Regions from separate parts of the Streptomyces sp. CA-179760 genome, predicted to be linked through region 3. Evidence: riboswitches for the same ligand, from Rfam matches in the RefSeq annotation. Region 3 holds a riboswitch; each other region holds the start of a gene.
The links. Region 3 has a riboswitch for cobalamin ahead of ACQEV8_RS33660 (hypothetical protein). Riboswitches for the same ligand answer to the same signal wherever they lie in the genome.
Positions count from the first base shown of each region.

Region 1: it holds a riboswitch for cobalamin, as region 3 does, so the genes downstream of both, ACQEV8_RS12890 (prenyltransferase/squalene oxidase repeat-containing protein) here and ACQEV8_RS33660 (hypothetical protein) in region 3, are expected to answer to the same signal.
Region 2: it holds a riboswitch for cobalamin, as region 3 does, so the genes downstream of both, ACQEV8_RS10045 (cobalamin biosynthesis protein) here and ACQEV8_RS33660 (hypothetical protein) in region 3, are expected to answer to the same signal.
Region 4: it holds a riboswitch for cobalamin, as region 3 does, so the genes downstream of both, ACQEV8_RS29495 (ribonucleoside-diphosphate reductase subunit alpha) here and ACQEV8_RS33660 (hypothetical protein) in region 3, are expected to answer to the same signal.

Region 1 is NZ_JBNJLZ010000001.1:2,877,440-2,885,056, forward strand. Features, by position in the region: gene ACQEV8_RS12865 (aldehyde dehydrogenase) at 1-756, opposite strand, end outside; gene ACQEV8_RS12870 (MBL fold metallo-hydrolase) at 843-1,895, shown strand; gene ACQEV8_RS12875 (nuclear transport factor 2 family protein) at 1,986-2,441, shown strand; gene ACQEV8_RS12880 (helix-turn-helix domain-containing protein) at 2,534-3,442, shown strand; gene ACQEV8_RS12885 (SAM-dependent methyltransferase) at 3,480-4,295, opposite strand; cobalamin riboswitch at 4,535-4,672, shown strand; gene ACQEV8_RS12890 (prenyltransferase/squalene oxidase repeat-containing protein) at 4,786-5,997, shown strand; gene ACQEV8_RS12895 (SCO2322 family protein) at 5,994-6,650, shown strand; gene ACQEV8_RS12900 (energy-coupling factor transporter transmembrane component T) at 6,637-7,617, shown strand, end outside.
Region 2 is NZ_JBNJLZ010000001.1:2,243,537-2,251,153, reverse strand. Features, by position in the region: gene ACQEV8_RS10050 (cobyric acid synthase) at 1-973, opposite strand, end outside; gene ACQEV8_RS10045 (cobalamin biosynthesis protein) at 970-1,911, opposite strand; cobalamin riboswitch at 2,012-2,151, opposite strand; gene ACQEV8_RS10040 (hypothetical protein) at 2,298-2,519, opposite strand; gene ACQEV8_RS10035 (anion permease) at 2,555-3,796, opposite strand; gene ACQEV8_RS10030 (lysozyme) at 3,941-4,693, opposite strand; gene ACQEV8_RS10025 (class II aldolase/adducin family protein) at 4,892-5,623, shown strand; gene ACQEV8_RS10020 (alpha/beta hydrolase) at 6,036-7,163, shown strand; gene ACQEV8_RS10015 (hypothetical protein) at 7,516-7,617, shown strand, end outside.
Region 3 is NZ_JBNJLZ010000001.1:7,378,978-7,385,190, reverse strand. Features, by position in the region: gene ACQEV8_RS33665 (ferric reductase-like transmembrane domain-containing protein) at 1-988, opposite strand, end outside; cobalamin riboswitch at 1,194-1,423, shown strand; gene ACQEV8_RS33660 (hypothetical protein) at 1,637-2,533, shown strand; gene ACQEV8_RS33655 (cysteine synthase family protein) at 2,530-3,552, shown strand; gene ACQEV8_RS33650 (ATP-grasp domain-containing protein) at 3,549-4,802, shown strand; gene ACQEV8_RS33645 (MDR family MFS transporter) at 4,795-6,060, shown strand; gene ACQEV8_RS33640 (class I SAM-dependent methyltransferase) at 6,029-6,213, shown strand, end outside.
Region 4 is NZ_JBNJLZ010000001.1:6,455,567-6,463,183, reverse strand. Features, by position in the region: partial or broken gene ACQEV8_RS29520 (extracellular solute-binding protein) at 1-29, opposite strand, end outside; gene ACQEV8_RS29515 (GntR family transcriptional regulator) at 296-1,060, shown strand; gene ACQEV8_RS29510 (DUF3311 domain-containing protein) at 1,197-1,451, shown strand; gene mctP (monocarboxylate uptake permease MctP) at 1,448-3,076, shown strand; gene ACQEV8_RS29500 (GNAT family N-acetyltransferase) at 3,157-3,663, shown strand; cobalamin riboswitch at 3,716-3,844, shown strand; gene ACQEV8_RS29495 (ribonucleoside-diphosphate reductase subunit alpha) at 3,969-6,329, shown strand; gene ACQEV8_RS29490 (ribonucleotide-diphosphate reductase subunit beta) at 6,386-7,390, shown strand.

The DNA of each region.
Region 1 (7,617 bases), 4.5 Mb from region 3:
GAGCGTCACACGGGTGAGATTGCGGGCCGCCACCTCCATCACACGCTTCCCCGCCGCGACCGACCCGGTGAACGACACCTTGTCGATGCCGGGGTGCCCGACCAGGTACTCGCTCACGTCCCGGTCGGCGGGCAGGATCGACAGCACGCCCTCGGGCAGTCCGGCCTCGCGGGCGATCTCGCCGAGCAGATACGCGTCGAGCGGCGACTCGGGCGAGGGCTTGAGGACGGCCGTGCAGCCGGTGAGCAGCGCGGGGGCGAGCTTGGCGGCGGCGACGAACTGCGGGACGTTCCAGGGCGCGACGGCCGCGACGACCCCGACGGGCTCGCGGCGTACGAGGATGCGGCCGAGCACGCCGTCCCGGCGCTCCTCGTAGGTGAAGTTCCGCGCGACGGTGATCGCCGAGTCCCAGACCATCACCGCTCCGAAGGCCTGGGCGAGGACGCTCCAGGAGTACGGCGAGCCGTTCTGGCCGGAGATCACTCGGGCGATCTCCTCGTGCCGGGCGACGATCCCGTCCTTGATCCGGCTCACGACCTCGATCCGCTCGTCGAGGCTCATGCGCGGCCAGGGCCCCTCGTCGAACGCCCGCCGCGCCACCCCCACGGCCCGGTCGACATCCGCGGTCGAGGCGTGCGGGACGCGTCCGATGACCTCTTCCGTGTGCGGCGAGATCACCTCGATGACGTCTTGGCCCAGGGGGTCGGTCAACTCCCCGCCGATGAACAGCTGTCCGTGTTCCACGAGTCCGGTCATGGCCGACTGCCTTCGTATCTGACGGTGTTTCAGAAACTGATACCAGTTCTCGTTATAGTGGGCAATGGCCGTGGGACGGAGGGCAGATGACAAGCAGCCAGGACCGCGAACCCGCACCGGCGGTGCACGACCACGGCGGAGGCGTCCGGTCCCTGAGGGTCCCCATCCCGGACAACCCCCTCGGCCACACGCTCGTGTACGTCGTCGACACCGACCGGGGGCCGGTGCTCGTCGACACCGGCTGGGACGACCCGGAGTCCTGGGACACCCTCGCGGCCGGCCTGACGGCGTGCGGCACCTCGGTGGCCGAGATCCACGGCGTGGTCATCACCCACCACCACCCGGACCACCACGGCCTGTCCGACCGGGTCCGCGCGGCGTCGGGCGCCTGGATCGCGATGCACGCGGCGGACACCGCGGTCGTACGACGGACCCGGGACGCCCGTCCCGAGCGCTGGTTCTCGTACATGACGGCCAAGCTCACCGCCGCCGGAGCGCCCGAGGAGCACATCGCCCCACTGCGCACACCCCGGCCCAGCGCCCTGCCCGGCCTCCGTCCCGCCCTGCCGGACCGCGACATCGTCCCGGGCGAACTCCTGGACCTGGCCGGCCGCCGCCTGCGCGCGATCTGGACCCCGGGCCACACACCGGGCCATGTCTGCCTGCACCTGGAGGAGGACCACCCGGCCCGACTGCCCGGCCACGGACGCCTGTTCTCCGGCGACCACCTGCTGCCCGGGATCACCCCGCACATCGGCCTCTACGAAGACCCGGACGACGCCACGGTCACCGACCCCCTCGGCGACTACCTCGACAGCCTCGAACGCGTCGGCCGCCTCGCCCCCGCCGAGGTACTCCCGGCCCACCAGCACGCGTTCCCGGACGCCGTCGCCCGCGTACGCGAACTGCTCCACCACCACGAGGCCCGCCTCACCGCCCTGCAGACCCTCCTCGCCGAGCCCCTCACACCCTGGCAGCTCGCCGAACGCATGGAGTGGAACCGCCCCTGGGACCAGATCCCGTACGGCTCCCGCAACATCGCGGTCTCGGAGGCGGAGGCCCATCTGCGCCGTCTGGTGAAGCTGGGCCGGGCGGAGGCGGTACCGGGGTGTGAGCCGGTGACGTACGTGGCGGTCTAGGTGCCGCGCGGCCGCCCGGGGCGCCTGCGGGGCCGCCGGGAGCCTGCGGGGCCACCCGGGCCTGGTGCTAGAACCAAGTCCATGGACCCCATGGACCCCATCGAGCGCCTCCTCGCCGAGCGCGCCTGCGAGCGCCTGATCCTCGACTTCGTCCACCGGCTCGACCTGGGCGACCCTTCGTCCGTCGCCGAGTTGTTCACCGAGGACGGTGTCTGGCAGTGGCCGCACGACGGACGGCTGGTCAAGGGCCGTAACGCCCTGCGCACCTACTTCGGCTCCCGCCCCGCCGAGCGGCTCTCCCGCCGCATGATGTCCAACGTCCTGGTCACGGTGGAGTCCCCGGACACCACCAGGGCGATCTCGTACTTCACCACGTACCGCGTCGACGGCTACGACGGCGGCGTCATCCCGCCCGGGCCGCCCGTCCAGGCCGGGCACTACGAGGATGTCTTCCGCCGGGCCGACGGCGCCTGGCTGATCGCCTCCCGGACTCTTCACCTGCCCTTCGGCGGTCCCACTCCGCGGCCGAACTCGCCTTCGGCATAAGCGGGATGGGGTCAGGGCAGGGCCTCTAGGATGAACGAGCCGTGGCGCCCCCACGCGTGCGGCGTTGCGTACCACCGCAAGGAGACATGCCCATGGGCACCGAAGAGGCCGCTCGAACCTCGCCCTTCAGCGGAGTCCTGGACGGCAGATCGGCCGGGCCCATGGTGCCTCGGCTGGCGCTGGGCGCCCGGCTGCGCAGGCTGCGGGAGGCGCGGGGCATCGGCAGGGCGGAGGCGGGTGACGTCATCCGTGCCTCTCCCTCCAAGATCAGCCGCATGGAGGCGGGCCGCCACGGGTTCAAACTGCGGGACGTCGCCGACCTGCTCACGTACTACGGCGTCACGGACGAGGCCGAACGCGCCACGCTGCTGGCGCTGGCCGAACAGGCCAACACCCACGCCTGGTGGCAGTACTACAGCGATGTGGTGCCCTCCTGGACGCAGAGCTACCTCGGTGCCGAGCAGGCGGCGAGCGTCATCCGCTGCTATCAGATACAGCGCGTTCCCGAGCTGCTCCAGACCTCCGACTACGCGCGTGCCGCCGTCCGGCTCGTCCACCCTGCCGCCGACGCGCGGGAGACCGACCGCCGGGTGGCCTTGCGGATGACCCGGCAGCGGATCCTGCACCGGCAGCCCGGCGCGGCCCGGCTCTGGGCCGTGATCGACGAGGCGGCGCTGCGGCGCCCGGTGGGCGGGCCGGAGGTGATGCGCGCCCAGCTCAGGCATCTCATCGAGGTCTGCCGGCTTCCGCAGGTCACCGTCCAGATCCTGCCGTTCGTCTCCGGAGGTCATGCCGCGGAGGGCGGTCCGGTCACCATTCTGCGGCTGCCCGGCGGCCAGTTGCCCGACGTGGTCTACCTGGAGCAGCTCACCACCGCGCTCTATCCCGACCGGCCGGCCGACATCGAGCGCTACTGGGACGCCATGAACCGGCTGGTGGTCGAAGCCGAGTCACCTGACGAGACTCCGACCATCCTGCACCGCATATTTCAGGAGACCTGAGTAAGACCCCCGGGTTCAGCCGGGGTCGGCGGGCGGTTCAGCGCTTGAGGGCGACACCGCCGTACTGGTGCACCTCCGCCGGCAGGCCCAGGGCCTCGGCGTCGGGACGCCAGCGCGAGCAGGACGTGACGCCCGGCTCCAGCAGCTCCAGGCCGTCGAAGTAGCGGGCGATCTGCTCGGGGCTGCGCAGGATGTACGGGATCGAGCCGCCGTCGTTGTACTGACCGATGGCCCTGAGGTAGTCCTCGCTGGTGTCGGTGCTGTCGTACTGGACGAGGTAGCTGCCGGGCGGCAGGGCGTCCACCAGCTCCGACACGATCGTACGTGCCTCGTCGTGGTCCTCGATGTGGCCGAGGATGCCCATCAGCATGAGCGCGACGGGCTGGTCGAAGTCCAGCGTCTTACCGGCTTCCCGGACGATCGTGCTCGGCTTGCGCAGGTCGGCGTCGACGTAGTTGGTGACGCCTTCCGGTGTGCTGGTGAGCAGGGCGCGGGCGTGGGCCAGCACCAGCGGGTCGTTGTCGACGTAGACGATCCGGCTCTCCGGGGCCACCCGCTGGGCGATCTGGTGGGTGTTGTCCACGTTGGGCAGCCCGGTGCCGATGTCCAGGAACTGGCGGATGCCCTCTTCGGCGGCGAGATGGCGTACGGCGCGGGCGAGGAAGTAGCGGGCGGCGCGGGCCCCGGTCTCGATCCCGGGGAAGATCTCACGGAACGCGTCACCGGCCACCCGGTCGACTTCGTAGTTGTCCTTCCCGCCCAGCCAGTAGTTCCAGATCCGCGCCGATTGCGGAACCGAGGTGTCGATCTTGGAGAGCGGCTCCTGCTCGGAGTTCCCCGCCTGATCAGTCATGGACGCTCCTGCGTGTGGTCGTGGAGCTTCACGTTAACCGTTTTGCCTCACGGACAGGATCAACTCCTCGGCGTGGTGGAGCAGTTCGCCCGGGAGCAGGTCCTGGTGGAGGACACCGACAGCCGAGCCGGGGTGGTCTGGAGCATGGCCGAGTTCATCCAGAGGCCAGCGGGGCAGGCCGCCGCACCGAGAAGTCTCCCCGGTGGTGCGGTCGGCATGGGGGGGCGAAGCTACCCTCGGGCGTTTTCGTAGGTGCGGGTACAGTAGGCGGGTCGTCATCACCCGTACAGGGAGAAGCCGGTGCAATTCCGGCGCTGACCCGCAACCGTAACCGCCCTGCCAGGCGGGAGCCGGATCGCCCGTACGGATCGTGACCGGCTCACGTGCCCGGCGCCCGCCGGTGCACGGCACCGTCGAGGTATACGGAGCCGAGCCGCCGGGGGTGTCCCGTGCTGCCCGGCTCCCTCACAGGGAGAGGCACCCGCCGATCATGAACGTCCGCCGCAGGGCCGCCGCCGTCCTGGCCGCCGCCACCGTGATCGGCACCGCCACGCCGGCCGCCGCCGCACCGTCACCGACTCCGTCCCAGGCGTTCCCCTCCGCCCTGTACGGGGGCAAGGACCCCAAGTTCGACGGCGTCTGGCGCCAGTCGCTCGCCCTGCTGGCCCAGGACACGGTGGGTGAGAAGCCGGCGGCGAAGTCCGTGGAGTGGCTGGTCCGGCAGCAGTGCGCGGACGGCGGGTTCGCCCCGTACCGTGCCGATCCGGCCGCGGCGTGCGACGCCAAGACCATGGTGGACAGCAACCAGACGGCCGCGGCCGTCCAGGCCCTCGCCGCGCTCGGCGGGCACGACGCCGTCACCGGCAAGGCCGTCGACTGGCTGAAGTCCGTACAGAACGAGGACGGTGGCTGGGGCTACGCGCCCGGCGGCGCCAGCGACACCAACTCGACGTCCGTCGTCATCGGCGCGCTCGCCGCCGCCGGTGAGAAGCCGGACCAGGTCGAGAAGGGCGGAAAGTCGCCCTACGACGCCCTGCTGAAGCTCGCCCTCCCCTGCGGCGGGGACGACGACGGCGCCTTCGCGTTCCAGCCGGACAAGAAGGGCGAGCTGACCGCCAACGCGGACGCCACGGCGGCCGGTGCCCTCGGCGCCCTCGGCAAGGGCATGGTGGTGGAGGCGGGCAAGAAGTCCGACGCCACGTGCACGGATCCCTCCACGCCGCGGCAGGCCGCAGCCAACGGTGCCGCGTACCTCACCCAGACCCTCGCCGAGGACGACAACCACCTCACCTCCGCCCTCGCCGGCTCGGCCCCCCAGCCCGACCACGGCAACACCGCCGACGCGGTCGTGGCGCTCGCCGCGCAGGGCGAGACCGCGCAGGCCGAGAAGTCCCTGGGCTGGCTGGAGAAGAACTCCACGACCTGGGCCGCCCAGAACGGTCCCGCCGCCTACGCCCAGCTGATCTTCGCCGCGCACGCGACGGGCGCGAACCCGCGCGACTTCGGCGGCACGGACCTGGTGAAGCAGCTGAACGCGACGGGCCCGGCCCCGCAGGCCCCCGAACAGCCCTCGGCGACCGACACGAAGAACGACTCGGAGTCGGGCTTCTTCGGCGTCTGGTGGTACGTCGGGGTCTGCCTCGTCGCCGGTATCGGCATCGGCTTCCTCTTCACCGGCCGCAAGAAGAGGCAGCAGTCGTGATCCGCCGTGCCGTTCTCCTCCTCCTGGCCACGCTCCTGCTGAGCGTGGGAGCGGGCGCGGGCGCGGGGGCGGGCGCGGCCCAGGCCGCCGGCTACCGGTACTGGTCGTTCTGGGACCGCGACGGCGACCGCTGGGTCTACGCCACCCAGGGCCCGTCCCTGGCCCGCCCCTCGGACGGCGACGTCCAGGGGTTCCGCTTCGCGGTGAGCGAGGACTCCTCCGAGGCGGCCCGGCCGCGCGGCGCGGCCGACTTCAAGACCGTCTGCGCGAAGACGCCCGCGCAGGACGGCAAGAAGCGCGTGGCGCTCGTCATCGACCCCGGCGCCAAGGCGGACGCCCCCCAGGGCGAGACCCCGCCCCCCGCCCGGACGGTCTGCGCCCGGGTCTCCCCCGACGCGACCACGGCGGAGGCCCTCGCGACGGTCGCCAAGCCCCTGCGCTACGACACCAACGCCCTGTTGTGCGCGATCGCGGGGTATCCGAAGACGGGCTGCGGCGAGCAGGTGGCGAACTCCCGGCAGTCGACACCGGCGGCGAAGAAGAACACGTCCGACGACGACGGCCCGTCCCTGGGCCTGCTGGCGGGCATCGGCGTGGTGGCGGTCCTGGGAGCGGCCGCGATGTGGCAGGTACGTCGGCGTGACCAGGCTTAGCAGCGCGGACCGGCTCAGCGACGCGCCCTCCCACCTCCGGCCCCGGCGCCGGGCCCCTCTGCACCCCGGCGCCTGGTGGCTCTGGTCCCTCTCCCTCGGCACCGCGGCCACCCGCACCACCAACCCCCTGCTCCTCTGCCTCCTCATCTCGGTCTCCGCCTACGTCGTGGCGACCTGCCGCCCCCCGACCCCTTGGTCCCGTTCCTACGGCGCCTTCGTCAAACTCGCCCTCGCCGTCCTGGTCGTCCGGCTGCTCTTCGCGATCGTCCTCGGCTCCCCCATCCCCGGCACGCACACCCTCGTCACGCTCCCCGAGGTGCCCCTCCCGGACTGGGCCCAGGGCATCCGCCTCGGCGGCGAGGTCACGGCCGAGGCCCTCACCTTCGCGTTGTACGACGGCCTGAGACTGGCCACCCTGCTCGTCTGCGTCGGAGCCGCGAACGCCCTCGCCAACCCCTCCCGCCTCCTCAAGTCCCTCCCGGGCGCCCTGTACGAGATGGGTGTCGCGGTCGTCGTCGCCCTCACCTTCGCGCCGAACCTCATCGCCGACGTCCAGCGCCTGCGCGCCGCCCGCCGGCTGCGCGGCCGTCCGGACAAGGGCGTCCGTGGCCTGCTGCAGGTGGGTCTCCCGGTCCTGGAAGGCGCGTTGGAGCGCTCGGTGTCCCTGGCCGCCGCGATGGACGCCCGCGGCTACGGCCGTACCGCCCAGGTCCCGGCCGCGGTCCGCCGTACCACCGCCGCCCTCACCCTCGGCGGTCTGCTCGGCGTCTGCGCCGGAACGTACGGGCTGCTCACCGCCGAAGGCGCCACCTACGGGATGCCCGTCCTGCTCGTCGGTCTCGCCGCCGCCCTCGCGGGTCTCCGGCTCGGCGGCCGGCGGTCGCCGCGCACCCGGTACCGCCCGGACCGCTGGGACGTGCGCGCCGTGCTGGTCGTCGCCTCCGGCGTGGCGGTCGCCGCGCTGCTC
Region 2 (7,617 bases), 5.1 Mb from region 3:
CCAGCCCGCGCTCCCTCAGCCACTCCAGGGCACGGACGGTCCCCCGGGTCCCCGGCACGATGACGAGGTCCGCGTCGGCCAGCTCCTCCGGCCGGTCCACGAACCGCACGACGACACCGGGTTCGGCGGCCAGCGCGTCGACATCCGTGAAGTTGGACATGAGAGGGACCGCGCAGACGGCGACGCGCAGCACGTCCTCGCCGACGGGCGGGGAGACGACGGACTCCCGGACCGTCCCCCGCAGGGAGACGCGCAGCCCGTCCTCCTCGTCGATCCCGAGCCCGTGCCGGAAGGGCAGAACGCCGTAGGTGTGCCGCCCGGTGAGGCCGTGCAGCATGTCGAGCCCCGGCTCCAGCAGGGAGACGTCCCCGCGGAACTTGTTCACGAGGAACCCGGCGACACACTCCTGGTCCTCGCGCGACAGCAGGGCGACGGTCCCGAAGAACGAGGCGAAGACCCCGCCCCGGTCGATGTCGCCGACGACGACCACGGGCAGACCGGCGTTGCGGGCGATCCCCATGTTGACGATGTCCGTCCGCCGCAGATTGATCTCGGCGGGAGAACCGGCCCCCTCACAGATCACCGCGTCATACGTGCCCCGCAGTCGCTCAAGGCAGTCCAGCACCGTCCCGAGCAGCTTCTGCTGCCGTCCGCCGTGATACCCGCGCGCACTGAGCTCGCCGACCGGCCTGCCCAGCAGCACGACCTGACTGCTCTGCTCGCCACCGGGCTTGAGCAGCACGGGATTCATCAGCGCGGTCGGCTCCACGCGGCACGCCTGCGCCTGCATGGCCTGCGCCCGCCCGATCTCGGCGCCCTCCCGTGTCACGAACGAATTCAGGGACATGTTCTGCGCCTTGAACGGCGCGACCTTGACGCCCTGCCGCACCAGCCACCGGCAGATTCCGGCGGTCACGACGCTCTTGCCCGCGTCGGAGGTGGTACCGGCGACGAGAAGCCCACCGCCCGTCATGACGTACGCCCCTTCACGATGTGGCGCGCGGCGACACAGACGCCGAGCGCGAGCCAGCCGACGCGCCTGGACAGCCGTACGGCCCGTTCGATGTCCCGGGTACCGACGCCGCGCCCCGCGCCGTTGAGGACGGGCCGGTGCTCCACGCGCCCGCCGTAGGCCAGGGTCCCGCCGAGCCGCACCCCGAGCGCCCCCGCGAACGAGGCCTCCACGGGCCCGGCGTTGGGACTCGGATGCTTGGTGGCATCGGCACGCCAGGCAGCCACGGCTCCCCGGGGATCGGCCCCGGCCACGGCCGCGAGCACGGCGGTCAGCCGAGCCCCCGGCCACCCCACGACATCGTCCAGCCGCGCGGAGGCCCACCCGTAGCGCCGGTACCGGGCCGACTGGTGCCCGACCATGGCGTCGAGGGTGTTGACGGCCCGGAACCCGAGAAGCCCCGGCACACCGCCGATCGCCCCCCACACGAGCGCTCCCACGACCGCGTCGGAGGTGTTCTCCGCGACGGACTCGACGACGGCCCGGGCGATCCCGTCGGCGTCCAGTGCCTGCGGATCCCGTCCGCACAGATGCGGCAGCCGCGCACGGGCCGCTTCGACGTCCCCGGCCTCCAGGGCGCGCCCGATGGCCAGCGCCTCCCGCGCGAGCGAAGTCCCCCCGACGACGGCCCAGGTGGCCGCACCGGTCACCACGACGGAAGCGGCATCGGACGTACGCACGGCACGCGCGGCGACGGCCCCCAGCGCGACAGCCCCGCCCGCACACACCACGGTGTGCAGCGCGCCCCATCCCCGGTGGTCCCGCCACAACACCCGTTCCACCGCGCCCGCGGCCCGCCCGAACGCGGCGACCGGATGCCCCCGGCGAGGATCGCCGAGCAGCAGATCACCGATCAGACCGGCGGCGGCACCGTACGCGTGGATGCGACCGGCACTCATGGGCTCAGCCGGCCGCGGGGGCGGGCAACGGCGGGGTACAGACCCTGAATCGGCAGCCGAACATGGCGATATGTCCTCACTCAGGGTGTCCACGCCCTGGTTCGACGAGACCGGCGGGGAGAGTTCCTGGCTCCCGGTGAGTGCTACCCCGGTGACAGTGGCGGGACCGCGCCGGACTTTCACCGGCTTCCTCTCCTGCCGCCGCATTGGCCCCGGCAGTCCACCACGGCCGCGAACAGCCGTCAACTTGCCGTTGACCTGCGAGGGGAGAGTGTGGACAAGCCCACACCGCCTGCCTGGCAGGGGGTGCTGACGGCCGCCCCGCACACGGCAACCGGGCGGCCCGGGGCCGAAGCCCCGTGCCGCCCGGTGACAGACGATCGCGGTCAGGCCACGATCAGATAGATCCCGTACCCGACAGCCGCCGCACACCCCGCGAAGCACGCGTACGCACCCGTCACCGCGAGCCCCGCGGACCCGCCCGCCGCCACCGCTCGTTCGCGGCGCGACAGGCCGGTGATGCCGAGGGTGAACAGGCCGACGAGGGTCACGGTGGCCACGAGGCTGACACCGAAGACGGAGCCGAGGGTCGCCCAGTCGATCTTCATCTCAGAGATTCTTCCTTGTCACCGGGTGGGCGGGATCAGACCGGGGTGGTCGTGGTGGAGGGTTCCCGTTCGGCCTGGGCCTGGGCCGGGATCGTGGCGGCCAGTTCCTCGGACGGGCCCGCCGGAGGCGGCGTCACCGCGGCGATCGCGGTGGTCACGACACCCGCCGGCTCCTCGTCGACCTCGTTGACGTTCGTGTGGTCGACGACCTCGCGGCGCGACAGCTTCCAGATCACCGCGCTGGAGACGACCAGGAAGACCGCCACGACCGCCGTGCCCCAGCTCCCGAAGCCGGTCACGTACTCGGCGAGCGCACCCACCAGGGCCGCCGCCGGCAGCGTCAGACCCCAGGCGACGAACATCCGCGTCGCCGTCGACCAGCGGACCACGCCGCCCTTGCGGCCGAGCCCCGCGCCCATCACCGCGCCGGACACGGAGTGGGTGGTGGAGAGGGAGAAGCCGAGGTGCGAGGAGGCCAGGATGACCGTCGCCGCGCTGGTCTGGGCGGCGAAGCCCTGCTGCGGCTGGAGGTCGGTCAGGCCCTTGCCCATGGTGCGGATGATGCGCCAGCCGCCGAGGTAGGTGCCGAGCGCGATGGCGATACCCGCCGAGAGGATGACCCACATGGGCGGGTCGGAGTCGGGGGCGACGGCGCCGCCGGCGACCAGGGCGAGGGTGATGACACCCATCGTCTTCTGGGCGTCGTTGGTGCCGTGGGCCAGCGAGACCAGGCCCGCGGAGGCGATCTGGCCGGCCCGGTAGCCCTTCTTGGAGCCCTCGCCGTCGGCCTTCTTGCCGAGCGAGTACGTCAGCCGGGTGGCGAGCAGCGCCGCGATGCCCGCGACCAGCGGGGCGGCGATCGCCGGGATCAGCACCTTGGTGACCAGGACGTCACCGTGCACCGCGCCGACGCCCGCCGAGGCGATCGTGGCGCCGATCAGGCCGCCCATCAGGGCGTGCGACGAACTGGACGGCAGACCGACGAGCCAGGTCAGCAGGTTCCAGAGGATCGCTCCGACCAGGGCGGCGAAGATGACCTCGGGACGGATTCCGGCCTCGTCGACGAGGCCTTTGGAGATCGTGTTCGCGACTTCGACGGACAGGAAGGCGCCGACCAGGTTGAGGACCGCGGACATGGCCACCGCGATCTTCGGTCTCATGGCGCCCGTGGAAATGGTCGTGGCCATCGCGTTCGCGGTGTCGTGGAAACCGTTCGTGAAATCGAACGCGAGTGCGGTTACCACCACAATCGCGAGGATCAGCGAGAAGCTTTCCATTTACCCAGGCAATCGTTCGGCGTCGTTGGCGGGACGAACGTAGGTAACCCGAGTGAACGGAAGATGAACTGGGAGGGGCGCAGGGGTGTCGGCAACAGAGGGTCGTCATTCCGCCCTGGTGGAGCTGTCCTTGCGCCCCGACGATCAAGTGCCCCTGGCGAACTGTTTCAGTCGATCGAGTGACCCGTCGAAGAGATTCTGATCACCCGGCAGGGTGCCGCTGCCGTTGTCGTACTGCCAGAAGGTCCAGGAGGACCAGCCGGCCGGCAGCGGCCCCGCGCTCGCCGCGTCGTAGCGGGCGACCCACAGGGGGTGGTTCGCGGCAAACGCGCGGCTGTTGCCCGTGCACGTGTTCCACCAGTGGGTGGTCGTGTAGATCGCCGGGCGGCGGCCGGTGAGCCGCTTGATCTCGTCACTGAACGACTCGACCCAGCCGACCATCGCTGCCTTGCTCAGGCCGTAGCACTTGTGCTTCTTGTCGTACGGGTTGTACTCGATGTCGAGCGCGGGCGGCAGTGTCCAGCCGTCCGCGCTCCAACTGCCGCCGTTGCGTACGAAGTGGGCCGCCTGCGCCCGGCCCGACGACCTGTTCGGCAGCGCGAAGTGGTAGGCGCCGCGGATCAGGCCCGCCGCGCGTGAGCCGTTGTACTGCCGACTGAAGTAGGGGTTGCGGTAGGTGGTGGACTCGGTCGCCTTGACGTAGACGAATCTGGCGCCCTTCGCCCTGGCGCTCCGCCAGTCGACGTTCTTCTGGTGGGACGAGACGTCGTGCCCCTTCGGGCGGCTCGCCGCCTCGGCCGGGGACTCCGCGAGCGAGGTCCCTCCCAGCGCGAGTGCCGCGGCGGAGGCCGCCAGTAAGCGGCTGCGGCGGCGGGTGGGTATGTGGTCACGGGCCATGCGATTCCCCCCGGAATGGCGACGTGCACGGCAAATCACCCAGAGGGTACGGGAGGGCCGTTGAATACCCGATGATCTCCAGCCAAGAGAGGTCCATTACTGGTTTGCGTCGGTATGCGCCCTTACGGATGCTTGGTTTCCGGCCTAAAGTGCCCCCGCCCGGCGGCGCGTTGAAGGGCTGCCTGGCAGGATCGCCGCATGGCTGAGCAGCGAGGCGACGAGCGGGACACGGGGGACGTCCGAGGCGGCGGACAGGGTGTGGGGGAGTCACGGCGGAGCGGTGTGCGACCCGAGGAGGAGCGCGCCTGGGAGGACCTCGTCGCGACGGCCCGCCGGACGGTCAGCGACGGGCTCGTGGTCGGAACGTCCGGCAACGTCTCGGTGCGCGTCGGGGACACCGTGCTGGTCACGCCGTCGGGCGTGCCCTACGACCGGCTGGCGCCGGGCGACGTGACCGGGGTCGACCTCGACGGCCGGCAGGTCCTCGGCACGCTCGTGCCGACCAGCGAGCTGCCCATGCACCTCGCCGTCTACCGCACGACCGGCGCCCGCGCCGTCGTCCACACCCACGCCGTGCACGCGACGGCCGTCTCGACACTCGTGAGCGAGCTCCCACTGATCCACTACATGGCCGCGGCACTCGGCGGACCCGTCCGGGTTGCCCCGTATGCCACGTACGGCAGCGACGAGTTGGCCGAGAACATGCTCCGCGCCCTCGCCGACCGCTCCGGCTGCCTCCTCCGGAACCACGGCACGATCACCCACGGCGCGACCCTGGACCAGGCCTACGACCGCACCGCCCAGCTGGAATGGATGTGCCGGCTGTGGCTGACCGCCGCGTCCGTGCCGGGTCTGTCCCCGAGCCTGCTGTCCACGGAACAACTGGCAGAGGTGCGGGACCGGCTACGGGGTTACGGCCAGCGCGGCTGAGCCCCTCCGGGACCGCCCGGCACCGGCACCGGCACCGCGAGCATCACCTGTCCGACGGCTCCTTCGGCGGCCCCCTGCCCGCCCCAAGGGTGCCCGCTGCCCGCACGGTCGCCGCGCCCCGCGGGTCACCGGTGTTGCGCCCTGCTCGCGTGGCCACGAGCTCTGCCGGCCGTGGCATCTCGCTCTGCGGGTGCGGTCACCGCTCCGTCCGGTCTCCGGTGTTCCGCGCCGCCCTGCTCGTGCGGCCACGCGTTCCGCTGACCGCCGGCGCCCCGCCCTGCGGGTGCGGCCTCGCCCCGCCGACCGCCCGGGCCCGCCCACCGCGTACAACCGTCCCGCCGACCACCCGCGCCCGTCACCCCACCGCCCCCGCCCACTGGTCCGTCGCCCGGTCCGCCGGGACACTGGAGCCGTGCGCACTGTCAGAGCGGCGGCCGCCGCCGCCACCGCCGTGATCGGAGCCGGCGCAGCGGCCGTGGCCGCCGGCCGGTTCGCCAGCGACGCCGCGCTCAAGGCCCCTCCCGGCAGACCGCTGCCCACCGAACCCCGGCTCACCGTGCACGGCACCGCCGCCGGGCAGATCAGCCTCACCCGGCACCTGGCCGCCCTGAGGCCCGGCCGCTACGGCCTCTCCGGTGACGGCGTCCACGCGGTGGTCGGGCCGGTCCTGAGCGCCGCCCCGCACACCGCCGACACCGTCGTACGCCGACTGGAGAGCGTCACGCACGGCACCCTGAAGGCCGGGGACAAGGCCTGGCTCACCCCGAACGTGTACGTCGGCAACCCGAGTGACGCCCTCGGCCTGGAACACTCCGACGTCGACATCCCCGGCGAACTCGGCCTCCTGCCCGCGTGGTTCGTGCCCGGTGCCCGTGACACCTGGGTGATCGCCGTGCACGGCCTGGGCGCCACCCGGGAACTGGCCATGAACGTCATGGAGTTCCTGCACCGCAACCGCTTTCCGGTGCTCGCCCTCGCCTACCGCGGTGACCTGGGCGCACCCCGCCGCCCCGACGGACTGAACCACCTCGGCGAGACCGAGTGGCGCGACCTCGACGCGGCGATCCGCCACGCCGTGCGCCACGGCGCCCGGCAGGTCGTCCTGCACGGCTGGTCCACCGGCGCCACCATGGCCCTGCGCGCCGCCACGCACTCGGGACTGCGCGACCGAGTCTCGGGGCTCGTCCTGGACTCCCCGGTGCTCAGCTGGCAGACCACGCTGCGCGCCCTCGCCGCGGCCCGCCGCACCCCGGGCCCGCTGCTGCCCCTCGCGGTCCGCGCCGCCCAGGGCCGCACCGGCCTGTACGAGGACGGCCTCGCGGGCCCGGCCCAGTTCGACGGTCTCCACATCCCTGCGCTCGTCTTCCACGGACCGGACGACACGGTGGCTCCCTGGCGGTTCTCCCGTCACCTCGCCGACACGCGCCCCGACATGGTCGCCCTGTACACCGTCGGCAACGCGCCCCATTCAGCGATGTGGAACGCGGACCCGCAGGCCTACGAGGAGGCGCTGCGACGCTTCCTGACGCCTCTCATGTGATCCCGTACCTCACCCCGCGCCCCGTCGCGTGCCTGTCCCGCCCCGCTCCCCACCGACCGGTCGCGATGATTCCGTTTAGCGTCGTACCAGTGGCTTGTTCCCGGCCTTCGACCGCTCCCGGGAACCCGTGCGTTGGCCATCCCCGTCGCCCGCCGTGACATTCCGTTTGGGTTTTCGGACCGTCAACCGGAAGACTGCACCCGTGACGTCCCGTATCCCGCGCGACTCCAGGCTTCGACTCGTCCGCCCGCGACCCCTGGCCGCCGCCCCCAGAGCGATGAACCAGCGGCGCTCGCGCCGACCCGCACCGCGCCCTCCGGAGGGCACCCCGGCACCGGCGGAGCTGGCCAGAATGGCGCGCTCAGGTCTGGCCGCCGCGGCCCGCGTCGCCCGCTGGGCCGACGCCGCGCTCGGCCCCGGCGGGGACAGCGCCACCGCCGACGGCAAGGCCACC
Region 3 (6,213 bases):
CGTCAGTCCGTCTCCTGGGCGTGGGGGCCGTCGCGGGCGGATGGGTCGGGCGGTCGCGTCCGCCGTCACGGCCCGACACCACCACGAGGACAAGTCCGACGACGACGGCTCCGACAACGACCCGTCCCGCCATGCGCATCCACCACCCCGGCCGGGCCGTGCCCCCGCGCCCGCCCGGGGATCCCAGTCGTTCGACCCGCCGAGCCGGTCTCAGCAGACGGAGCAACAGCAACAGCGCTACCGGCAGTTGCAGCAGCCACAGCAGGGTGCGCGGCCACTCCCCGTACCAGACGTTGGTTCCGTACAGCAGCGAGTGCCACACGCTCAGCACATACACGACGATCACGAAACGGTGCAGCCGTCGCCAGGCGTTCGCTCCGATGCGGTGCCGGACGTAGAACAACAGGCCCAGCGGAATCGCCAGGTACAGGGCACCCTGTCCGAGCGGGATGGCGATCTTGCCGGTGCCGGAGTCGTACCAGCCCGGCACGAAGGTGTCCGCGAAGCCCACCCACAGACGTTCCGCCCACGCCAGCTTCGTTTCATAGCGCACGAGTTCGGCCGCGAACATCAGCGCGTGCGCGAACATCAGCGCCATCGTCGTCAGGCTCGTGGTGCGGTGCCAGCGTTCCAGTACGTTTCGGGAGACCGGCAGCCGGGTGGGGCGCGGTCCCGACAGCAGCAGACCGAGCACGACCGTGCCCCAGGCCCACAGCAGCCCCGACCAGCCGAACGCCTGGCTGAGCAGGTACATCCAGTAGGTGCGGGGGTCGTCCATGAAGGGCATGACCGCGACGGTGTCCGAAGCACCTGATTCCATGCGCGCGTAAAGGAACGCGAAGACAAGCGCGGTGACCACCGCCGCCGCGGTGGCGTCGGGCAGAGCGGATCGCAGGTCGCCGCGCAGCGCGACGCGGTCACCGGGAGGCCGTTGCCGTCCGGGCGGGGCCGCTGCCCCGTCTTCGTCCGACCTGGCATCTGACAGCATCAGGGCCTCCCGGGCACCGAGGGCACCGCAGGGACGGTGCCCATGTTGCGTGAGGCAACAAGTCTGGCCGAGGGCGCGGTGATCACCGAGGGTGGATCCGGCCAGAGTCGCCGCGACGAGTGGGCGGGGCCCTCCTGGTTCTGACTCGCCCGCACATTCAGGACAACCGTCGAAGGCCCCCTGTCGCGGGGGTACGAGCGCCTCTACGCTGATGCACGCAGTCGGTTCGCGCCTCCCGTCCGTCCGGACGCCCGGTAGCGCGACGCAAGAGGGAACCCGGTGCGAATCCGGGGCTGTCCCGCAGCGGTGAGTGGGAACGAAAGCCGTCATGTCACTGGGCCCGCGTCGGGGCCGGGGAAGAGACGGCCAGTAGGGGTCCGCCCTTTCGGCGGACGTGCCCGCGAGTCCGAAGACCTGCCACTGTGCCCGCGTCCCACGCGGGCTGTGCACGTGACCTCGTGGACTGGGTCGGCGGTTGTGGGCGGTCGTACATCGTGCGTGTGGCCGCGCCTCCTTCCCTGTCGATGTTCAAGGACCGGGACGGAGGAGGGATGTGTGCGTCACCACCCAGTCGGTTCTCTTCGGTTACGCCGCCCCTGGGCCGACGCGCGAACCGGCAGGCCGGGGCCGGCGATGCCAAGGCCAGGCATGCGCCCCCGCCAGGAGCACCATCCGTCGGGCCGCACCGTGTCGGGTGTATGCCACGGCACGCTGGGCGAGCTGTACCAGGGCCCGTTGCGACCAGGCACCGAACCTGAGATCGCGGTGGTGTCCTTTCCCGTGGACCGCCACTCCTGGGTGTACTTCACTCCGAGCGCGGCTGCCGGTCATCCACCGCATGCGCCGCCGCTCGGGGAGAAGTCGGTGGAAGCGGCCCGGCTCTTCCTGGACCACTACGGCCTCGCCTTGCCGCCGGGCGACTGGCGCACCCACTCCGAACTGCCGGTGGGCGTGGGTATGGCCAGTTCCACAGCGGACATCGTGGCGACGTTGCGCTGCCTGTTCCGCGTCTTCTCCCTGCCGTACGACACCGACGTGGTCCTCGGCATCCTGGCTGACATCGAGCGCGCCGACAGTGTCTTCCTCGACGAGTTCGCCCTGTATCTCAGCGGCCGGCACCGGGTAGTGCGGCGACTGGGCCCGGACGTCGGCTTCCACACTGCCTTCGTCACGGAACCCGGCACGGTGGACACCGCCGCCGTCACTCCCCTGCTGCTGGACCACTACCGGCGTCGCGGCGAGGAGTACCAGCGGTGCCTGACCGATCTGGTCAAGGGCTTCGACTCGGGCGACCCGGCTGCTGTCGCCCGTGCCGCCACAATCAGCGCCGCGTTGTCCCAGGAGGTGCTGCCCAAGGCGACCTTCGGCAGCCTGCGACACCATCGTGAGCGGTTCGGCGCCGACGGCGTCTTCGTCGCCCACACCGGGTGCCTGGTCGGCTATCTCTTCGCCTCGCGCCCGCGGGCCGAGGTCAAGTCCGAACTGTCCGCGTTCTTCCACTCGCTCGGCCACCAGTGCACCTTCGCCCAAGGAGGCTACGGGTGATCCACCCCCACATCGCCGACGCCCTGAAAGTCCCGGACCTCGTCCGGCTCACCGATGGCCTGGTCCTGCTGCGGTTCGAGTCGATGAAGATCTACTCGGCCCTGGCCGCCGTCCGCCGTCTGCTGGAACGGGGCACGGTCCGTCCGGGCCAGACGCTGATCGACAGCTCCAGCGGGATCTACGCCTACGCCCTCGCACTGGCCTGCCACCGGTACGGCATGCGGTGCCACATCGTCGCGTCCACCACCGTCGACGCCATCACCCTCGCCCAGCTGGAGATCCTCGGCAGCACGGTGGAACAGGTCAGACCGTCGCGGAACCTGAAGCTCGACCAGGAACTCCGGGTGCGAAGGGTGCGCGAGATACTCGCCGAGCGCCCCGGCCACCACTGGATGCGCCAGTACCACGACGACGTCCACTTCCTCGGTTACCACGAGGTCGCCGACCGGATCGCGGCGGAGTTCCCGGCCACACAGCTGACCGTCGTCGGCGGGGTGGGTTCCGGAGCCTCGACCGGCGGCATCGTGGAACGCCTGCGCACCAGGGACCCCTCCGTGCGTCTGGTCGGCGTCCAGCCCTTCGGCAGCGTCACCTTCGGCAGCCAGGACCATCACGATCCCGAAGCGATCATCGCCGGCATCGGCTCGTCGATCGTCTTCGACAACGTCCGCCACCATCTCTACGACACCGTGCACTGGCTGGACTTCACCCACGCCATGTCCGGCGCTGTCGCCCTGCTGCGCGAGCACGCCGTGTTCGCCGGACTGTCCACCGGTGCCGGCTACCTGACGGCGACGTACGAGGCCCGCCGCCACCCCGACCGACTGCACGTGGTGATAGGGGCCGACACCGGACACCGCTATGTGGAGCGTGTGTTCGGTCGGCACTCCGAGGCCCTGGATCCGGCCGCGCTGAAGCCCGTCGAGGTCCGCGGTCCGCAGGAGATGACCATGCCGTGGTCGAGGATGACGTGGCAGCGCACTCCCTGCCCGGCAGACTGGAAGGAGAGTGCCGCATGACCGTGGCCTGCCTGGAGTCACTCACCTTCGGCCTCGGAAATCTGGTCCGCGCCGCCGACCTGCTCGACGAGCGCCTGTTGCTCCTGACCCGAGACCCCGGCTACTACGCCTACGAACTGGACAGACTGCCCGCCGACGCCCTCGACGTCGTGGTGACCGACACCTTCGACGTGGAGCGGGTCGCCGCTCTGCTGCGGAGCACCCCGGGGCTGCACGGGCTGATCAGTTCCACCGACACCTGGACCCTGGCCGGCGCCGCCCTCACCGATCGCCTCGGCCTGCCCGGACTCGATCCAGCCGTCCTGCGGCTGACCCGGGACAAGGCCGCCGTACGCAACCGGCTCCACGACGCGGGTCTCACACGCGGAAGGGCCGTCGAAAGCGCAGGCCCGGACCGCGAGGCACGCGGGCTGCTGCTCAAGGAGGTGGAACTGCCACTCGTACTCAAGGACACGGCGGGCACCGGGAGCCAGAACGTTTGGCTGGTCCGTGACGAGGGCGAACTCGACGCGGCGCTGGCCGAGGCGGTCGGCCGGGACCTGAAGGGACGGTTGTTCGCCGAGCCCTACTTCAGCGGCCCGGTGTACAGCGCCGAGACGCTCACCTGGGCCGGTCGCACCCGGCTGCTGGGCGTCTCCAGCCGGCTCATGTCACCGGAGCCGCACTTCCGGGAGGAGATCACCGCCTTCCCCGTCGCCTTCCCTGACCCGCAGCGGACATCGCTGGAGCGTTGGCTCGATCGAGTACTCGCCGCCATCGACTACACCGACCGGTTCGCACACGTGGAGTTCGTGCTGACCGCCGACGGCCCGGAGGTGGTGGAGGTCAATCCCCGCATCGGGGGCGCGCTGGTCGGGGAGGGCATGTGCCGCGCACTCGGCGTCAACGTGTACGAGGCGATGATCGAGGCCGCACTCGGCCGCCGCCCCCGCCTCATGGACGCGGACCTGCCCGGTGGCCCGGCCGTCGCCTTCGTCCTCGGCTATCCGGCCGCACCCGGCCTGTTTGCCGGCGTCGCCGGGCTCGACCGGTTCGCCGGCATGCCGGGAACGCCCGCCTGGTATCCGGTCAAGCAGTCCGGCGACCGCATCGAGCACCTGAGCGACAGTCGTGGCTACGCGGGCATCGTGTACGCCGAGGCGGAGACCGCCGAACTCGCCACCCACCGCGCGGTGGCCGCCGCGGGCGCCCTGCGTGTGCTCACCGACCCGCTCCCCGACCCGGCCGGCCGGGAGGCGCCCGGTGGGTGAGCGCACCACCCCTGAACCCGGTCTGCGGGCCTCGCTGTTCCCGCTCACCGGCCCGCTGCGGTTCCTCCTGCTCAGCTCGTTCGTAATTCCGCTCGGCAGCTTCATGGTCCTGCCGTTCATGTCGGTGTTCCTGCACGAACGGCTCGGGATGGGGCTCGGCACGGTCGGCGTCGTCCTGGCCGTGGCATCGCTCGTGCAGTTCTCCGGCGGCATCGTCGGCGGGGCCCTCGCGGACCGGATCGGGCTGCGCCGCACGATGCTGTGGGCACTCGTCGTACGCACCGCCGGTTTCGCCGGGCTCCTGCTGGCCCTGCGCTGGCCGCCCCTCGCCATCTGGGCGCTGGTCCTCACGTGCTGTGGTGCCGCGCTCTACCTGCCCGCGAACAAGGCATACCTGGTGCACGGAGTCGACGACGAGCGCCGCCCGGCGTTCCTGTCGGCGGGCAACGCGGCACTCAACGCGGGGATGGCCGTCGGCCCACTGATCGCCGGGCCGTTCGTTCTTTCGTCGCCCGGCTGGTTGTTCGCGGCGGTAACGGCCCTGTTCCTCGCGGTCAGTGCGGGACACGCGCGGCTGCCCACAACAGACGGGGAACGTACCGATTCGCGCGAAACGGCCCCCTCGGGTCTCCTGGCCGGGATGGCACTCCTGCCGTTCGCCGCCAACGCGCTGGCCTTCTACCTCTACTTCCACTTCCAGCACTTCCTGGCGGTGTACGCCGTGGAGCGCGCCTCCAGCGCGTTCTACAGCGTGGTGCTGCTGCTCTGCTTCACGCTGGTCATCGTCGTACAGCCGCTCGCGTCCGGTCTGATCCGGCGCATGCCGTACGCCCTCGCCCTCGCGGTCGGGTTCGTGGGCCTGGCGGCGGGCATGGCCGTGCTGGCGGCCGGTACCCGGGCGGCGCTGCTGGCGGGCGGGGCACTGATCACCCTGGGCGACATCGTGCTGTTCCTGAAGAACGACCTGGAGGCACTGCGCCGCAGCCCCCGCTCCGACGCCGTTGTTTTCGGTCAACAGCGGATGGCCGCGGGCCTGGGGGCCTGCGCGAGCGGCGTGCTGGGCGGGCAGTTGTACGACTTCGGCGAACGGGCGGGACACACCGGCTGGTTCTGGCTGCTGGCAGCCGCCCAGTGCTTGCTGCTTCCCCCTCTGCTGCTCACGCTGCGCCGTCGCACGGCGCGGCGCCCTGTCCCCGACGGCGACCATGAAGGAGCACTGACGCGCGATGACACGGACGGGCGGATTCCAGGACGATGACTTCTGGACCGAGTTCCACGACTTCCTCTTCTCCGAACAGCGCCATGAGCAGGCCGAGGAACTGCTGGACACCTCTCACCTGCTGGCCTTCCCCGAGGGATCACGCGTGCTGGACCTGTGCTGCGGGCCCGGGGTGTTCACCGTGCCGCTCGC
Region 4 (7,617 bases), 920 kb from region 3:
CCGATCGCGGATATCAGCTTGCGCTTCACGCCACCCTCCTCAGCTGGACCATTGGTGTAGACCAGTAGGGAGGAGCTTGACCCGGACCACGAGACCTGTCAAGAGGCCCGATAAGGCTCTGACCAGCCGTTATGCGACCTACATATGCAGGAACCTTTAAGTAATAAGCCAGCGAAATACCGACCGCACACGCCATACTTCAGGTAGACCACTGGACTTGGTGGACTAGACCAAAAGCGGCGCCGACGGTATACAGGTGGGATCGTGTCGGCGGACCGAGCCGGGAAGGCGGAGCATGAGCACCGACGTCAGCAGTGCGGAGAACGAGAACGGGGCGCCCGTCCGTACCGCACGCGTGCCCAAGTACTACCGCCTGAAGAAGCACCTGCTCGACATGACGGACACGCAGGCGCCCGGCACGCCGGTCCCGCCCGAGCGCACGCTGGCGGCGGAGTTCGACACCTCGCGCACCACTGTGCGCCAGGCGCTGCAGGAGCTGGTCGTCGAGGGCCGGCTGGAGCGCATCCAGGGCAAGGGCACGTTCGTCGCCAAGCCGAAGGTCTCCCAGGCGCTGCAACTGACCTCGTACACCGAGGACATGCGCGCGCAGGGCCTGGAACCCACCTCGCAGCTGCTGGACATCGGCTACATCACCGCCGACGACCGCCTCGCCGGCCTGCTCGACATCGCGCCCGGCGGACGCGTGCTGCGCATCGAGCGGCTGCGCATGGCCAACGGCGAGCCGATGGCCATCGAGACCACCCATCTGTCCGCCAAGCGCTTCCCCGCGCTGCGCCGGTCGCTGGTGAAGTACACGTCCCTGTACACCGCGCTCGCCGAGGTCTACGACGTCCATCTCGCGGAGGCCGAGGAGACCATCGAGACCTCGCTGGCCACCCCGCGCGAGGCCGGCCTGCTCGGCACGGACGTCGGCCTGCCGATGCTGATGCTGTCCCGGCACTCGCTGGACCGGGAGGGGCAGCCGGTCGAGTGGGTGCGGTCGGTGTACCGGGGGGACCGGTACAAGTTCGTGGCACGGCTGAAGCGGCCTGTCGAGTAGCGCACGCGGTGGACCGCTGGTGAGCCCCGGTTTCTATTGGGTACCGCATTGCAGACGGGGGTTCCGTTCCCGCCGCACCCTGACCTAGATTGCCTGCGCATTACACAGGTGATCACTGAGGGGACGGAGTCGCTTGATGTCGCAAGCCCCAGAAGCCAGCAGAGGGCCGGTGGTGACGCCGATGCGCGTCGTCATCGGCCTCTGCCTCATAGCGCCCTTCGTGGCCATGCTGTGGGTCGGCTCGTACGCGAAGACCGACCCGGCCTTCATCGGGATCCCGTTCTTCTACTGGTACCAGATGGCGTGGGTGCTCATCTCCACCGCGCTGACGATGACCGCCTACAAGCTGTGGCAGCGTGACCAGCGCGCCCGTAAGGAAGGTGCGCGGTGAAGGACGGCGTGAACGGCGTCGCGCTCGCCGTCTTCATCTTCTTCTTCCTGCTCGTCACGGCCATGGGCTTCCTGGCCTCGCGGTGGCGCAAGGCCGAGAACGAGAACAGCCTCGACGAGTGGGGTCTGGGCGGCCGGTCGTTCGGCACCTGGGTCACCTGGTTCCTGCTCGGCGGCGACCTGTACACGGCGTACACCTTCGTGGCCGTTCCGGCGGCGATCTACGCGGCGGGCGCGGCCGGTTTCTTCGCGGTGCCGTACACGATCCTGGTCTACCCGCTGATCTTCACCTTCCTCCCCCGCCTGTGGTCGGTGTCCCACAAGCACGGGTACGTGACGACGTCCGACTTCGTGCGCGGCCGCTTCGGTTCCAAGGGCCTGTCCCTGGCCGTGGCCGTCACCGGCATCCTCGCGACCATGCCGTACATCGCGCTCCAGCTCGTCGGCATCCAGGCCGTGCTGGACGTGATGGGCGTCGGCGGCGGCGAGGACACCAACTGGTTCATCAAGGACCTGCCGCTGCTGATCGCGTTCGGTGTGCTGGCGGCCTACACGTACTCCTCGGGCCTGCGTGCCCCGGCGCTGATCGCCTTCGTCAAGGACACTCTGATCTACATCGTCATCGCGGTGGCGATCATCTACATCCCGATCAAGCTGGGCGGTTTCGACGAGATCTTCGCCAAGGCGGGCGACGCGTACAGCCAGACCAACCCGGCGACGGGTGCGGCGCGCGGGGCGCTGGTGCCGCCGGAGGCGGGGCAGTGGACGTACGCCACGCTGGCGCTCGGCTCGGCGCTCGCGCTGTTCATGTACCCGCACTCGATCACGGCGACGCTGTCCTCGCGCAGCCGTGAGGTGATCCGCCGCAACACCACGATCCTGCCGTTGTACTCGTTGATGCTGGGCCTGCTCGCGCTGCTCGGCTTCATGGCGATCGCGGCCGGGATCAAGGTGCAGAACGGGCAGCTGGCGATTCCGCAGCTGTTCGAGACGATGTTCCCGGACTGGTTCGCGGGCGTGGCCTTCGCGGCGATCGGCATCGGAGCTCTCGTGCCGGCGGCCATCATGTCCATCGCGGCAGCGAACCTCTTCACCCGCAACATCTACAAGGACTTCATCAAGCCGGACGCCACGCCGGCGCAGGAGACCAAGGTCTCCAAGCTGGTCTCCCTGCTGGTGAAGGTGGGCGCGCTGGCCTTCGTCCTCACCATGGACAAGACCGTCGCCATCAACTTCCAGCTGCTCGGCGGCATCTGGATCCTGCAGACCTTCCCGGCCCTGGTCGGCGGCCTGTTCACCCGCTGGTTCCACCGCTGGGCGCTGCTCGCGGGCTGGGCGGTGGGCATGGTCTACGGCACGGCCGCCGCGTACGGGGTCGCCTCGCCGACGCAGAAGCACTTCGGCGGCTCCTCGAAGGAGATCCCCGGCATCGGTGAGATCGGCTACATCGGTCTCACGGCGTTCGTCCTGAACGTGGTGGTGACGGTGGTCCTCACCTTCGTCCTGAAGGCTCTGAAGGCCCCCGACGGCATCGACGAGACCAAGCCGGAGGACTACACGGCCGACGCGGGCGACCCGGGGGTCCAGGCGGAACTCCCGCCCGCCACCGCGGGCTCCGCCCACTAGAACCGACCGGGCACGTACATCCGCAGCGGGCCGCCGGTGATCAACCACACCGGCGGCCCGCTGTCGTACACACTCACGCCATGGACACCTTGATCCGGCGCGTGAAGCCCACCGAGTACGGCCCCCTCGGCGAGATGACGGCCCACGCCTATCTCGCCGACGGCCTCCTCGACTTCGGCGAGAGCGACGAGTACCTCCACGAACTGCGAGACGTCGCCGGACGGGCAGCCGCAGCCGACGTCCTGGTCGCCGTCGAGAACGACACCCTCCTCGGCGGCGTCACCTTCGTACCGTCCGGCGGCCCCATGGCCGACATAGCCGGCCCGGGAGAGGCCGAGATACGGATGCTCGCGGTCTCGCACGCCGCCCGCGGCCGCGGCACCGGCGAGGCCCTCGTAGGCGCCTGTGTCGACCGCGCACGGGCCACGCCCGGCTGCGTCCGCATCGTGCTGTCGACCCAGCGCACCATGCGCACAGCCCACCGCATCTACGAACGCCTGGGTTTCACCCGCACTCCCGAGCGCGACTGGAACCCGGTCCCGCACCTGGCGGACATCACTCTCCTCACCTACCAGTTGACGCTCTGAAACCAGCGCGACACAACATCTGGGGGTGCCACCGGAACCCGACACAAGATGTATGCTCGTGCTCGCTGTCGCCGCAGGGGAATCCGGTGCGAATCCGGAACTGTCCCGCAACGGTGTACCCATACGTGTTCGTACACGTATGGGCGTCAGTCCGAGGACCTGTCGACAGCGCGCACCGGCCGTCCGGCAGGTGCGCCCTGACGTCCGGGCCTCGTGGAATGGGCCGGTGGACGCGACGCCGTGTGCGCTCGTGTGCTGCCCCCTGCCCTGCGCGAGGCCCCTTGCCGAGCGAGGGAGAGCCCCACGTGACCATCGCGCCAGCCGAACCGGTCTCAGCTTCCGAAGAAGAGCACGACGGCCCCGGTGCCGCGCTGCTGCGGACCCTGACCGAGCTGACCGCCGATCTCCCCGACGCCGACCCCGGCCGGGTCGCCGCCGCCGCGTTGCGCGGCCGGTCCGCGCGGGCGGACGAGACGGAGCTGCGCGAGCTCGCGACGGAGTCGGCCGCCGGCCTCATCTCCGAGGACCCCGCCTACTCCCGGCTGGCCGCGCGGCTGCTGACGATCGGCATCCGCGCCGAGGCCGCCTCGCAGGGTGTCACCTCCTTCACCGAGTCCGTCGCGGTCGGCCACCGGGAGGGCCTGATCGCCGACCGGACCGCCGAGTTCGTGCGCCTGCACGCCGCCCGGCTGGACGCGCTGATCGACCGGGCCGCCGACGACCGCTTCGGCTATTTCGGCCTGCGGACCCTGCACAGCCGCTACCTGCTCCGCCACCCGATCACCCGCAAGGTCGTCGAGACGCCCCAGCACTTCATGCTGCGTGTCGCCGCCGGTCTCGCCGAGAACGACACGGCACAGTCCGTCGACGAGGTCGCCGCGCTCTACGGGCTCATGAGCCGCCTCGACTACCTCCCCTCCTCCCCCACCCTCTTCAACTCCGGCACCCGGCACCCCCAGATGTCGTCCTGCTACCTCCTCGACTCCCCCAAGGACGAGCTGGACTCGATCTACGACCGGTACCACCAGGTGGCGCGGCTGTCGAAGCACGCGGGCGGCATCGGACTGTCGTACTCCCGTATCCGTTCCCGCGGTTCGCTGATCCGGGGCACCAACGGCCACTCCAACGGCATCGTCCCGTTCCTGAAGACCCTCGACGCGTCGGTCGCCGCCGTGAACCAGGGCGGCCGCCGCAAGGGCGCGGCCGCGGTCTACCTGGAGACCTGGCACTCCGACATCGAGGAGTTCCTGGAACTGCGCGACAACACCGGCGAGGACGCCCGCCGTACCCACAACCTGAACCTCGCGCACTGGGTGCCGGACGAGTTCATGCGGCGGGTCAACGCCGACGGACAGTGGTCGCTGTTCTCCCCCTCGGACGTGCCCGAGCTGGTCGACCTGTTCGGCGAGGAGTTCGACGCCGCGTACCGGGCGGCCGAGGCGAAGGGCCTGGCGAAGAAGACCCTGCCGGCCCGTGAGCTGTACGGCCGCATGATGCGCGCCCTCGCGCAGACCGGCAACGGCTGGATGACCTTCAAGGACGCCTCTAACCGCACCGCCAACCAGACGGCCGAGCCGGGCCACGTCGTGCACTCCTCCAACCTCTGCACGGAGATCCTCGAGGTCACCGACGACGGGGAGACGGCGGTCTGCAACCTGGGCTCGGTCAACCTCGGCGCCTTCGTCGACCAGACCCGCGGGGACATCGACTGGGAGCGGCTGGACGAGACCGTCCGTACGGCCGTGACCTTCCTCGACCGGGTCGTGGACATCAACTTCTACCCGACCGAGCAGGCGGGCCGCTCCAACGCCCGCTGGCGTCCGGTCGGCCTCGGGGCCATGGGCCTGCAGGACGTCTTCTTCAAGCTGCGCCTGCCCTTCGACTCGCCCGAGGCCAAGGCGCTCTCCACCCGTATCGCCGAGCGCGTCATGCTCGCCTCGTACGAGGCCTCCGCCGACCTGGCCGAGCGCAACGGCGCGCTGCCGGCCTGGGAGAAGACCCGTACGGCCAGGGGCGTGCTGCACCCCGACCACTACGACGTGGAGCTGACCTGGCCCGAGCGCTGGGCGGCCCTGCGCGAGCGCATCGCCGCGACGGGCATGCGCAACTCCCTGCTCCTCGCCATCGCGCCCACGGCCACGATCGCCTCCATCGCGGGCGTGTACGAGTGCATCGAGCCGCAGGTGTCCAACCTGTTCAAGCGCGAGACGCTGTCCGGTGAGTTCCTCCAGGTCAACTCCTACCTGGTGGACGAGCTGAAGCGGCTCGGCGTGTGGGACGCCCGCAGCCGGGAGGCGCTGCGCGAGGCGAGTGGCTCGGTGCAGGACTTCGCCTGGATCCCCGCGGACGTACGGGCGCTCTACCGCACGGCGTGGGAGGTCCCGCAGCGCGGCCTGATCGACATGGCGGCGGCCAGGACGCCGTTCCTGGACCAGTCCCAGTCCCTGAACCTCTTCATGGAGACGCCGACCATCGGCAAGCTCTCCTCGATGTACGCGTACGCCTGGAAGGCCGGGCTGAAGACGACGTACTACCTGCGCTCGCGCCCGGCGACCCGCATCGCCCGCGCGGCACAGGCCGCCGTCCCCGCGCAGGCCACCACCCCGGACCCCGAAGCGGTCGCCTGCTCCCTGGAAAACCCCGAGTCCTGCGAAGCCTGCCAGTAATTCCCACCCGCCACCTGACCGCCACCCCTGGAGGACGGCGCTTCGCGCCGACTGCTATGACTCAGAATCTCCTCGACCCCGGCTTCGAGCTCACCCTGCGCCCCATGCGCTACCCGGACTTCTACGAGCGCTACCGGGACGCCATCAAGAACACCTGGACCGTGGAGGAGGTCGACCTCCACTCGGACGTCGCCGACCTCGCCAAGCTGACCCCGATGGAGCAGCACCTCATCGGCCGACTGGTGGCGTTCTTCGCGACGGGCGACTCGATCGTCGCGAACAACCTCGTGCTGACGCTGTACAAGCACATCAATTCCCCCGAGGCGCGGCTCTACCTGAGCCGGCAGCTCTTCGAGGAGGCCGTGCACGTCCAGTTCTATCTGACGCTGCTCGACACCTACCTCCCCGACCCGGAGGACCGCGCCGCCGCGTTCGACGCCGTCGAGAACATCCCGTCGATCCGTGAGAAGGCCGAGTTCTGCTTCAAGTGGATCGACTCGGTCGACAAGCTGGACCGTCTGGAGTCCAAGGCCGACCGCCGCAAGTTCCTGCTCAACCTGATCTGCTTCGCGGCGTGCATCGAGGGCCTGTTCTTCTACGGTGCCTTCGCCTACGTGTACTGGTTCCGCAGCCGGGGCCTGCTGCACGGCCTGGCCACGGGCACCAACTGGGTGTTCCGGGACGAGACGATGCACATGTCCTTCGCCTTCGAGGTGGTCGACACCGTCCGCAAGGAGGAGCCGGAGCTCTTCGACGACCAGCTCGAGCAGCAGGTCACGGACATGCTGCGGGAGGCCGTCGAGGCCGAGCTGCAGTTCGCGCGCGACCTGTGCGGTGACGGCCTCCCGGGCATGAACACCGAGTCGATGCGGCAGTACCTGGAGTGCGTCGCCGACCAGCGGCTCGCCCGGCTCGGCTTCGCTCCGGTGTACGGCTCCGAGAACCCCTTCTCCTTCATGGAGCTGCAGGGCGTTCAGGAGCTGACCAACTTCTTCGAGCGGCGCCCCTCGGCGTACCAGGTGGCGGTGGAGGGCACCGTCGACCTGGACGAGGACTTCTGAGCCCGCTCGCTCTCCCGGGCCTCCTGGGCCTCCCTGATCTGACGGTCGACGCGCCTGTCGCGCACGATGCCGATCACTGATGGGAGGACCAGGAGGACCAGCGTCCCCAGTACGAAGATCATTGCGATGAGTGTCTGTACCTGGTTCGTTTCCATGGACACCACTGTCGCGCCGATGACTCCTTACCGTCAGTGGCAGTACTGCCGTAGGCCCTCGAATTACTGCCA